DNA from 3 places in the Streptomyces sp. NPDC041814 genome. Region 1 is predicted to be linked to each of the others. Evidence: riboswitches for the same ligand, from Rfam matches in the RefSeq annotation. Region 1 holds a riboswitch; each other region holds the start of a gene.
What was found. A riboswitch is a leader RNA that binds a small molecule or an ion and turns the genes downstream of it on or off. The one in region 1 is predicted to bind cyclic di-AMP.
Positions count from the first base shown of each region.

Region 2: it holds a riboswitch for cyclic di-AMP, as region 1 does, so the genes downstream of both, ACZ6C6_RS17870 (C40 family peptidase) here and ACZ6C6_RS30135 (M23 family metallopeptidase) in region 1, are expected to answer to the same signal.
Region 3: it holds a riboswitch for cyclic di-AMP, as region 1 does, so the genes downstream of both, ACZ6C6_RS29470 (C40 family peptidase) here and ACZ6C6_RS30135 (M23 family metallopeptidase) in region 1, are expected to answer to the same signal.

Region 1 is NZ_JBVJAM010000015.1:9,352-13,244, forward strand. Features, by position in the region: gene ACZ6C6_RS30130 (alpha-galactosidase) at 1-1,886, shown strand, start outside; cyclic di-AMP (ydaO/yuaA leader) riboswitch at 2,176-2,337, shown strand; gene ACZ6C6_RS30135 (M23 family metallopeptidase) at 2,341-3,267, shown strand; gene ACZ6C6_RS30140 (SGNH/GDSL hydrolase family protein) at 3,451-3,893, shown strand, end outside.
Region 2 is NZ_JBVJAM010000006.1:247,895-251,787, reverse strand. Features, by position in the region: gene pcrA (DNA helicase PcrA) at 1-1,668, opposite strand, end outside; cyclic di-AMP (ydaO/yuaA leader) riboswitch at 1,830-1,981, shown strand; gene ACZ6C6_RS17870 (C40 family peptidase) at 1,980-3,146, shown strand; gene ACZ6C6_RS17865 (hypothetical protein) at 3,193-3,546, opposite strand; gene ACZ6C6_RS17860 (C40 family peptidase) at 3,855-3,893, shown strand, end outside.
Region 3 is NZ_JBVJAM010000014.1:98,685-102,577, reverse strand. Features, by position in the region: gene ACZ6C6_RS29490 (8-amino-7-oxononanoate synthase) at 1-533, shown strand, start outside; gene ACZ6C6_RS29485 (DUF397 domain-containing protein) at 548-745, opposite strand; gene ACZ6C6_RS29480 (helix-turn-helix domain-containing protein) at 771-1,631, opposite strand; gene ACZ6C6_RS29475 (ATP-binding protein) at 1,835-2,266, shown strand; gene ACZ6C6_RS29470 (C40 family peptidase) at 2,277-2,750, opposite strand; cyclic di-AMP (ydaO/yuaA leader) riboswitch at 2,754-2,918, opposite strand; gene ACZ6C6_RS29465 (hypothetical protein) at 3,257-3,565, opposite strand; gene ACZ6C6_RS29460 (ATP-dependent Clp protease proteolytic subunit) at 3,573-3,893, opposite strand, start outside.

The DNA.
Region 1 (3,893 bases):
AGGGTGGACCGCGGTTCGTCCGCCCCGCCCTGTCGGTGCGCACCGACGAGGTGCGCGGGACCGCCTGGGTCTTCGCCGGGGACTCGGTGGACGGCGACGAACTGCGGCTCTCCTTCGACGACCCGGTGCACCGCCTCGCGATCACCCTGCACTACCGGATGCGGGACGACTCCGACGTCATCGAACGCTGGACCACGCTCACCCACACGGGACCGGACGGGCCGCCCCTCGAACTGCTGCGGGCCGACGCCGCCGCCTGGGCGCTGCCCGCGCGCGACGCCTGGCGGCTCACCCGGCTGCACGGCCGCTGGGCGGCGGAGACCCAGCTGGAGCGTACCGAGCTGGCGTACGGGGAACACCTGCTCTCCAGCCGGCGGGGTCACACCGGCCACCAGGGCCTGCCCTGGGTCGCCCTGGACGCGGACGGCGCCGCGACCGAGGATTCCGGGGAGGTCTACGGCTGCGCGCTCGGCTGGTCCGGCTCCTGGCGCATCGCCGTCCAGCGGCTGCCCGACGGGCTCGTGCAGATCACCGGCGGCGCCGGATACGACGACTCCGGGCTGCTGCGGCTCGCGCCGGGGGAGTCGTACACCAGCCCGGTCTTCGCCGGGTTGTGGAGCCGGGACGGCTTCGGCGGGGCCGGCCGCGCCTGGCACGCCTGGCAGCTCGCCCATGTGATCCCGGACGCCGCCGAGCCGCGTCCGGTGCTCTACAACTCCTGGGAGGCCACCGGCTTCGACATCGCGGAGGACCAGCAGCGGGCCCTGGCCGACCGGGCCGCCGCGCTGGGCGTCGAGCTGTTCGTCGTGGACGACGCCTGGTTCGGCCGGCGGGTGAGCGACCGGGCCGGGCTCGGCGACTGGACGCCGAATCCGGAGCGCTTTCCCGACGGCCTCGGGCCGCTCGCCCGCCATGTGCACGGACTCGGCATGCGGTTCGGCATCTGGGTCGAGCCGGAAATGGTCAACCCCGACAGCGACCTCTACCGAGCCCACCCGGACTGGGTCCAGCACTTCCCCGGCCGGGAACGCACCGAATTCCGCAATCAGCTGGTCCTCAACCTCGCCCGCCCCGATGTGCGGGCCCACCTGTGGGAGAGCCTGGACGCCCTGCTGACCGACACGCCCGTCGACTACGTGAAATGGGACTTCAACCGCTGCTTCTCGGATGCCGGCTGGCCCGGCGCCGACTACCCCCAGCGTCTGTGGACCGAGCACGTGGACGCCCTCTACGCGCTGCTCGACCGGCTGCGAGCCGCCCATCCCGGCGTCGCCTTCGAGTCCTGCTCGGGCGGCGGCGGCCGGATCGACCTCGGCATCCTCTCGCGTACGGACCAGGTCTGGACGTCCGACAACACCGATCCGCTGGACCGCCTCGCCATCCAGCACGGCTTCGGGCATCTCCACCCGGCGCGCGTGATGGCGGCCTGGGTGACCGACAGCCCGAACGTCCAGCTGAACGGACGCCGCTCCTCGCTGCGCTTCCGGTTCGTCAGCGCGATGGCCGGGGTGCTGGGGATCGGCGGGGACCTCACCGAGTGGAGCGCGGCCGAACTGGACGAGGCGCGCGGGTGGGTGGAGCTGTACAAGGAGATCCGCCCGGTGGTGCAGCTGGGCGAGCTCTACCGGCTGCGCGCCCCGGGCCCCGGGCTCAGCGCCGTGCAGTACGTGCGGGGTGCGGACACCGTCGTGCTGGCGTGGCTCCACGCGCAGCGGTACGGGGAGGAGCCGCCGGCGCTGCGGCTGCGCGGGCTCGACCCGGAGGCGACGTACACCTGCCTGGACACCGGGGCGGTGCACCACGGTTCGCTGCTGATGCACCACGGGCTGCGGACGGGGCTGCGCGGCGACCTGGACGCGCGGGTGGTGCGGCTGCGCCGTGGATGATGGCCATGACATGTCCGTATTAAGGCGTTATGGACAAAGTGCCCCGGTTGCTAGGGAGATGATCACCCGCTCGTGAGCGGGATCATATCCGTGACGGTGTGTGGTGACGCCCCGGCTGGGTAATCCCCGCGCCGCGCGGAAAGCCAAGATCCGTAATCCACGGAGTGTGACCGGAATTCGGCACCGCAATTCCGGTGCCGAATCCGGCGCCGAACCCGCGGCTTGTTTCCGCCGTCCAGGCTCGCTTACGTTCCATGTCCATCCGGATGGAACGCCCAATCCTGCCGCCGTCCGGAATTCGCATCCCTTCACCGTGTGGCAGGAGCGGGGGAACCAGGTAAGCCGCCGACCGGGACGACCGGACGGCTAGGGGTGAAGCCGCGCCAGGCGCGGCCGGGCATCTCCAGCCCGAACCCGACAGCTCACCTCGCAGGCGCCGGAGAGGAAATTCTTCATGCCCAATTCGGGTAAGCACCGCCGTCCCAAGTCCAGCACCATCGCCCGCGGCGTCGTCGCCGCGAGCGCCGGCGGCGCCGTCATCGCGCTCCCGCTGCTCGGCGCCACCGGTGCCCACGCCGCGGAGCAGTCCGCCCCGGCCACGTCGAAGTCGGCCGCCGCGCACACCGCCCCGGCCGCGCCCGCGAAGAGCACCGGCACCACCACGTACTCCGTCGTCTCCGGCGACTACCTGTCGAAGATCGCGGCCCAGCACCACCTCAAGGGCGGCTGGCACAAGCTGTACCAGGACAACCGCGAGGTCGTCGGTGAGAACCCGAGCCTGATCTTCCCGGGCATGAAGCTGACCCTCGGCGCCAAGGCGGCCCCCGCCGCCACCACGTCCGAGGCCCCCGCCAAGACGGCGGAGAAGACCGTGACGAAGGCCGCGCCCAAGGCGGAGACCAAGGCCGAGCCCAAGGTCGAGACCAAGACCGAGGCGCAGACCGAGACCAAGGCCCCCGCCTCCCAGGACAACGCTTCCGGCTACGTCCACCCGGTCCCGGGCAACCACACCACCGCGTACCGCGCCTCCGGCGCCAACTGGTCCAGCGGCAGCCACACCGGCATCGACTTCCCCGTCTCCACCGGCACCAGCGTGAAGGCCATCGCCTCCGGCACCGTCGTCACCGCCGGCTGGGGCGGCGCCTACGGCAACCAGGTCGTCATCAAGCACGCCGACGGCCACTACTCCCAGTACGGCCACATGTCCTCGCTCTCCGTCTCGGCGGGCCAGACCGTGACCGCGGGCCAGCAGGTCGGCCTCTCCGGCTCCACCGGCAACGCCACCGGCCCGCACCTCCACTTCGAGGTCCGCACCGGCCCGGAGTACGGCTCGGACATCGACCCGATCGCCTACCTGGCGTCGCACGGGATCTACGTCTGATCCAGGCAGTACCGGCCCGGTGATCCGGGTCACTGAACGGCACAGAGGGACGGCGCACGGCGGTGCGCCGTCCCTCTGCTTATTCCCCCTTTACCGAAAACTGACCGGGTGGTTTATCTCACCACCCGTCAACCCCTTATTACGGTCGCGTAGGTCACATTCCGGGGTGCAGGATATGCGGTTGTGGCAGACGATTCGAACAACCTTCAACAGGGCGCCATCGACCGACAGGGCGCCATCGGGTCGTACGCGGCGATTGGCGACAGCTTCACCGAGGGAGTCGGCGACCCCGGCCCGGACGGCACGTTCGTCGGCTGGGCCGACCGGCTCGCGGTACTCCTCGCGGACCGGCTCCCGGAGCCCGGCCCGGCGACCCAGGTCTCACCCGTTTCCGCGCACGGGGACTTCCGGTACGCCAATCTCGCCGTACGAGGACGCCTCCTCGACCAGATAGTCGAGGAGCAGGTACCCCGCGCCAAGGAACTCGCCCCCGATCTGGTGAGCTTCTGCGCAGGCGGCAACGACATCATCCGGCCGGGCACCGACCCGGACGACGTGGCCGAACGCTTCGAGCGGGCGGTCGCCGACCTCACACGGTCGGTCGGCACCGTCATGGTCACCACCGG
Region 2 (3,893 bases), on a different contig from region 1:
ACGCTCCAGGACCGCTTCCAGCACCACGGCGGGGCCAGCACCGGACTCCACGACGGTGCGCAGCTCCTCCATCAGCGTGTTGAACCGCTTCACGGCGTTGGCGGAGCGGGCGGCCATGCCGTACGCCTCGTCCACGCGGCGCAGCGCCTGCGGGAAGGTGATCCTCTCGCGCAGCGAGAGCGCGTCGATCATGGCCTCGGCGCGCTCGCCGATGCCGCGCTTGGGCACGTTGAGGATGCGGCGGAGCGGGACGGTGTCCTCGGGGTTGGCGAGGACCCGCAGGTAGGCCAGGACGTCCCGGACCTCCTTGCGCTCGTAGAAGCGCACGCCGCCGACGACCTTGTAGGGCAGGCCGACGCGGATGAAGATCTCCTCGAAGACACGGGACTGCGCGTTCGTCCGGTAGAAGACGGCCACGTCGCCGGCCTTCGCGTCCCCCGCGTCGGTGAGGCGGTCGATCTCCTCGGCGACGAACTGCGCCTCGTCGTGCTCGGTGTCCGCGACGTAGCCCGTGATGCGGGCGCCGGTGCCGGCGTTGGTCCAGAGGTTCTTGGGACGGCGGCTCTCGTTGCGCTCGATGACCGCGTTGGCGGCGGACAGGATCGTCTGGGTGGAGCGGTAGTTCTGCTCCAGCAGGATCGTCGTCGCGTCCGGGTAGTCCTCCTCGAACTGGAGGATGTTGCGGATGGTCGCGCCCCGGAAGGCGTAGATCGACTGGTCCGCGTCACCCACGACGCACAGCTCGGCGGGGGCGTTCTCCGGACCGGCCGGGCCGACCAGCTCGCGTACCAGCGTGTACTGGGCGTGGTTGGTGTCCTGGTACTCGTCGACGAGGACGTGCCGGAAGCGGCGGCGGTAGTGCTCGGCGACGTCCGGGAACGCCTGGAGCAGGTGGACCGTCGTCATGATGATGTCGTCGAAGTCCAGCGCGTTGGCCTCGCGCAGCCGGGCCTGGTACATCGCGTACGCCTGGGCCAGGGTCTTCTCGAAGCCGTCGGCCGCCTGCCCGGCGAAGGTCTCCTCGTCGATGAGCTCGTTCTTGAGGTTGGAGACCTTGGCGGTGAAGGACTTCGGCGGGTAGCGCTTCGGGTCCAGCTCCAGGTCGCGGCAGACCAGGGCCATGAGCCGCTTGGAGTCGGCCGCGTCGTAGATCGAGAACGAGGACGTGAAGCCGAGCTTCTTGGACTCGCGGCGCAGGATGCGGACGCAGGCGCTGTGGAAGGTCATGACCCACATCGCGTGGGCCCGGGGCCCGACCAGCTGCTCGACGCGCTCCTTCATCTCGCCGGCGGCCTTGTTGGTGAAGGTGATCGCCAGGATCTGGCCCGGGTGGACGCCCCGCTCGGCCAGCAGGTGGGCGATGCGGTGGGTGAGCACCCGGGTCTTGCCGGAGCCGGCGCCCGCGACGATGAGCAGGGGTGACCCGGCGTGCACGACGGCGGCGCGCTGCTCGGTGTTCAGCCCGTCGAGCAGCGCCTCGGGGTCGATGACGGGGCGGTGCGCACCGTCGCGGTAGTACGCGTCCCGGGGCGGCGGGGGCCCGTCGAACACGCCCGCGAAAAGGTCCTCCGGCACCGCTTCGGGTGCGGAGTCCTCGGGGGGCGGCGGGGGCGCGTCCTCCTCCTGCTGGAGGCCGGCCAGGAAACTGTCGTCAAAGAGGCTGCTCATCGCTGTCCGAGTCTAAAGCTCTCCACTGACAGAGAGCCCCGCTCCCAAAAGGTCACGGAAATGTATCGGGCATATCGCACACCAACCTTCACAGCGGCCCCATGCGTTGGCTAGCGTGCACGTTCGGACGGCCCGTACCCCCAGAGGCGACCTACGCCGAGCGGGCCGCCGCGCCGAATCCGGGCCCGCCCGGAACCGGGGACCCACACGCAGCACCGGGGTGAATCGGTCCTTCCCCCACGGGACCGTAGGGCAGCCTTCCGTTCCGCCCGAACCCGACAGCTAACCCGGTAGGCGGTCCACGGAAGGAGATGCCGGCCTTGGCGTCGCATCGCAAACCGCGCACCCGGGTGCGCTCCACCGTCCCCGCTGTCGGGCTGACCTCGGCCGCGCTGGCCTCGGTGACCCTGCTGTCCTCGCAGAGCGCGATGGCCGCGCCCACGCCGAAGCCGAGCATCAAGGAAGTCCAGAAGAGGGTGGACGACCTCTACCGGCAGGCCGGCAGCGCGACCCAGAAGTACAACCAGGCCAAGGAGGCCACGGACAAGCAGAAGTCCAAGGTCGACACGCTCCTGGACAACGTGGCCAAGCGCACCGAGAAGCTGAACGACGCCCGCAGGACCCTGGGCAACTACGCCGCCGCCCAGTACCGCAACGGCGGCCTCGCGCCGACCGCGACCTTCTTCCTGGCCGACGACCCGCAGTCGTTCTTCGACCAGACGCACCTCATGGACCGGATGGCCGAGCGCCAGCAGCAGGCGGTCACGGAGTTCCGTACGCAGCAGGCGAAGGCGTCCGAGCAGCGGGCCGCGGCCGTCGAGAGCCTGGAGACGCTGACCGAGTCGCAGGCCGCGCTGCGCACCAGCAAGCAGAACGTCCAGACGAAGCTGACCGAGGCCCGGACGCTGCTGTCGAAGCTGACCGCCGAGGAGAAGGCGCGGCTGGCGGAGCTGGAGCGCAAGAAGGAGGCGGAGGCCGAGCGCAAGGCCGCGGAGCTGGCGAAGAAGCAGGCCGCCGCCCGTAAGGAGGCCGAGCGGAAGGCCGAGGAGTCGGGCGGCAGCGGTACGGAGACGGGTTCGGGTTCGGGTTCGGGCACGGGCACGGGTACGGACTCCGGGAGCAGCGCCTCCACGAAGGCGGAGAAGGTTCTCGCGTTCGCCCGCGCCCAGATCGGCAAGCCGTACGTCTGGGGGGCGACCGGCCCCGCCTCGTACGACTGCTCGGGGCTGACGCAGGCGGCCTGGAAGGCGGCGGGCGTGGACATCCCGCGCACCACCTGGGACCAGGTGAACGTCGGGACGCGGATCGCCACGGCCGATCTGCAACCCGGTGACCTGGTGTTCTTCTACGACGACATCAGCCACGTCGGGATCTACAAGGGCGACGGGATGATGATCCACGCGCCGAAGCCCGGGGCGAATGTGCGCGAGGAGTCGATCTACTACATGCCGATCTACGGGAGTGTGCGCCCGGCCTGACCGGGGAGCAGGGCCGGCCCGCGCGGGGCCGGCCCGGCATGGCCGCTCAGGTCCAGAGCGTCGCGATGAAGATGTTCGCCAGGGTCAGCGCGCCGACCGCCGCGAAGGCCCCCTTCTCGACCTTCTCCTCGTCCCGCTTGACGTAGACGAGCCCCAGGATCACGACCAGGAACAGCAGCTTGATGCCGATCTTGACGTTGTTCACGGGGTGGTCGTCGGCCTGGTCCAGGCCGACCAGGGCGATGCCGGTCACGAGCATGGTCAGCGCGCCGTGCAGCATGCCGGGGACGAACCGGGCGGTGCCGGCCTTCATCGCCTTCATCTGGCCGAGGAAGCCGCCGAGCAGGGCGGCGATGCCGATGATGTGCAGGGCGACGACGAAATCGATGAGTACGCGCATGGTTCCGCACCCTAGAGCCCTCTCCCCGGACCGCTCCGGGCAGGGTGGGGCCTACGGACCGCTTGAATGATGAATGCACTTTTTGCCTGATTCTGTGACCCTTTTCCCGGTCACCCATGCGCCACGAGCGGTCATCCGGTGACAATGCCACGCCAAGAGCAGGCAATAGCGGTCATAACGACACCTTCCCGTGACCTCGGATTAGCGTCCCTTCCCGGTGGCCGTGGACCAGAACCGTCCTCGCCGGCCACCGGAGAATCCCGCCGGTAGACCCCGCCGGGCCGTCGCACGGAAGGACGCCCGCCCCCGTGGCAGCGCATCGCAAACCCAGGCAGCGCCTCACCACC
Region 3 (3,893 bases), on a different contig from region 1:
TCGGCGAGGGCGGACGGGGCGCGCTCGACGCGGCGGGGCTCGCGGGCGACGCGGACGTCGTGGCCACGCTCACCCTGTCCAAGTCCCTGGGCAGCCAGGGCGGCGCGGTCCTCGGGCCGGCCCGGGTCATCGACCACCTGGTCAACACCGCCCGGACGTTCATCTTCGACACCGGACTCGCACCGGCCGCCGTCGGCGCCGCCCTGGGCGGACTGAGGCTGCTGCGCCGCGAACCGGAGCGCGCGCTCCGGGCGCGTACGGTCGCCACCGCGCTGTACGAGGGGCTGACGGCGGCCGGTCTGACCGCGGTGCGGCCCGACGCGGCGGTCGTCTCGGTCCGGGCTCCCTCGGCCGAGGCCGCCGTCCGCTGGGCCGCCGACTGCCGGACGGCCGGGATGGGGGTGGGCTGCTTCCGGCCGCCGTCCGTGCCCGACGGCATCTCGCGGCTCCGGCTGACCGCCCGCGCGGACCTGACGGACGAGCAGGTCGCGCGGGCGGTGGAGACGGTGCGGAGGACCGCACCGCAGAGCTGAGGCGGTGGTCCGGCTCAGCGTTTCAAACCGGAGACGAAGGACGTCCAGGCCGCCGTGGAGAACTCCAGGGGCGTCCTGGCCACGTCCTTCGAGTCGCGGACGGCCAGCAGCCGCCCGCTTCCGGACGGCGCGGTCTCCACGCAGTTGTTCATCCCCGTGCTGTAGCTGCTGCTTCGCCAGCGCATGGCGTGCCGGGCGAGGTGATCGGACATGACGCTTCCTCCGGGCGGTGGGGGGTCACCGGTCGGCGCGGTCGATCGCGGCGATCCGGTCCAGCGTGTGCTCCGGCGACAGCGCGTGCGTCTGAAGGGTCTCGAAGGCCGAGCTGTACGCCGCAAGGTCTTCTTTCCGTTCCAGATAGAGGCTACTCGTCAAGTGGTCAAGAACGACCACGTCAAGGTCGGAAGCGGTCGGAAAAGAGAAGATAACGAAAGGGCTGGTGAGGCTGACATAGCCGCCGACCGAGAACGGAAGCAACTGGAGTCGCACATGGGGAAGTTGTGCCACCCGGGTGAGATGGCGCAGTTGCTCCCGCATCACTCTCCGGCCGCCGACCTCCCGGTGCAGCACCGCCTCGTCCAGGACCGCGCTCAGCCGCAGCGGCGGATCGCTCCGCAGCACCCCCTGCCGGGTCAGCCGTACCTCCACCAGTGAGTCCAGCTGACCGGACGGCAGCCCGTCCAGGGAGTCCCGGGTCACCGCGCGGGCGTAGTCGGCCGTCTGCAACAGGCCCGGTACCACCGTGGTCTCCAGCGTGCGGGCGGTGCGCGCCTGCGATTCCAGGCTGATGAAATCGCGGTACTGGGGCGGGATGAGCCCCCGGTAGGCGTGCCACCAGCCGGCACCGCCTCCGCCCGCCGAACCGGCGAGCGCGCCCAGGACCTCGCGGAGCTTCGGATCGTCCAAGCCGTACGCGTCGAGGAGCCGGCTCACGTCGTCCGGCCGGACCCCGCTGACACCTGTCTCGATCCTGCTCACCTTCGACTGGTGCCAGCCGAGGAGCGCCGCTGCCTCCCGGCTCGTGAGACCTGACGCGTGACGCAGGCTCCGCAGCTCCTCTCCCAGCTTGCGGCGCCGCACCGCAGGGCCGTGCTGCATCGATGGCTCCCTCCACTGCCCGACGAGCAGACAGTGTGGCGCCGGAGCGGCCCCGCGTGGGCAGAGTTCACCGGTTTGAGGGACAGATATATGCATATCTTGGTGGATCGCCGCCACGGAGGGCAGCATCGGTGGCACTCTGGCGCGAAGCACAACCGGACCGCTCGGCGGGCCGGTATCGGGTGGGAAAGGGACGGCTCGCCATGGCAGACCATCAGGAAGCACGTGTCACCCTGCCGAGCGAGCCGGTCTCGGTCTCCGCGGCCCGCGGGTTCGTCGCCCGGGTGCTGACGGAGTGGGGCCTGCCCGAGGACGCGGAGATGGCCGACACCGTCCGCCTCATCCTCTCGGAGCTGGCCACCAACGCCGTCCTGCACACCTTCGGGCAGTCGCCCACCTTCACCGTGGACCTGCGTCTCGAACGGGACGAGGAGCTGCGCCTCGGGGTGACGGACAGCCACCCCCGCCGGCCCCAGCGGCTGCCCGCAGCCGTGCAGCAGGACAACGGACGCGGCATGGTCATCATCCGCTCGCTGGCCAAGGAGTACGGTGGCCGACTGGCCGTCACGCCCACCGCCGACGGCGGCAAGACCGTCTGGGTGGCGCTGCCGTGGCAGGTCCCCGTCCAGCCCTGAGACGGGCGGGTCAGCCGACGCGGCCGTAGTAGACGCTCCTGGTCCAGATCTTCTCCAGACGGACCACGGCGCCGGTCTTCGGCGAGTGCCAGATCTTCCCGCTGCCGGCGTAGATGCCCACGTGGTAGACGCTGCGGCCGGAATGGAAGAAGACCAGGTCACCTCGTTGGCGCTGGGATGCCGAGATGTGCCTGGTCCTGTTGTACTGCTGCTGGGCCGTGCGGGGGAGTCTCTTGCCCGCCTTCTTGAACGAGTAGAGCGTCAGCCCCGAACAGTCGAAGCTGCCGGGCCCGGTGGCGCCCCAGCGGTAGGGCGCCCCCTTCTTCGACGCGGCGATCTTCAGGGCTTTCATCGCGTGGCCGGCCGCCTGCGCCTCGGGCGCGGCTCCTGGGACGCACAGCGTGCCGCCGACGGCGGCGAGAGTCATGACCGAGGCCGTGGTGGCCCGGGCGAGCAGAGACGGGACATGAACCTGCGCACTCATGCGCAACCCTTCGTCAGCCGCCTGTGAAGGATGACCTGTCGGGTTCGGGCTGGCGAAGTCGCCCGGCCGCGCGCTGCGGCTTCACCCCGAGGGACAACCGGAGATCCGGCGGTCCCGTAGTGCTCGGGTCCTCCACTCCTGCCGATCCACTCCTGTCGACCAGTCATCCGGGCGGCGGCAGGACTCGGCGTCCGCCCGGACCGCCCCGCCGCGGTGGCGGGGGCTTGTCGTCCCAGGGATCTTGACTCACCTCGTGCCGGATTTCCGAGCCGGAACGGCCATCGGTGAAGACCGGCACGGATGGCCCGTTCAGGTGGACGGAAACCCGGACGGCGGTCCGCCCGCCGCCCGAGGCCCTGGCCGTACCAGCGGTGTCGCGCAGGAATCCGCCCCACGCGCATCAGGAAAGGGCAAATCGGACCGTCCCTCGTGAGGGGGAGCCCCTACGCCGAACGAGCGAGGAAATCCCGCGCACCCCCCGGGCGTGTCGGTGACCCGCGGCGGTCTCAGCCCGGCGGGGCGGGCGGCAGGGCGACCCGGGCCGCCCTCCGCTCGCCGTCCAGCTCCCGCAGCGCGCGGGTCAACGTGCCGCTGTGGATGCGGGTTTCGCCGCGCCGGTGCATCAGCGCGAGCGCGTCCCGCAGGGCCGCCGCGTGCGAGGCGAGCGCCTGGGCGGCGCGCAGGGCCGTGTACGTGTCGTCACCGTGCGCCGGGTTGATCCGGCCCACCTGGTCGACCACCCGCAGATAGCGGTCGATGAACTCGGACTCGGCCCGGGTCAGGGCGGGCAGCGGCGAGAACTCCGGTGGCTGCATCGCCGGTTCACCACCCGGAGCGCGGCGGCACCGGGACCCGGTTCCGCACGATGTGGTCGACCAGCCCGTACGCCAGGGCGCCCTCCGCGTCGAGGGCGAGGTCGCGCTCGGTGTCCTCGGTGACCTGCTCGACGGAGCGCCCCGTGTGCCGGGCCAGCATGCCGGTCATCGTGGCGCGCATCCGGGCCATTTCGCGCGCCTCGATCTCCAGGTCGGAGGGCTGCCCCTGGACCGGCTCGTCCAGTGCGGGCTGGCTGACGACCACCTTGGCGCCGGGCAGCATGTGCCGCCGGCCCGGGGCGCCCGCGGCGAGCAGGACTGCGGCCCC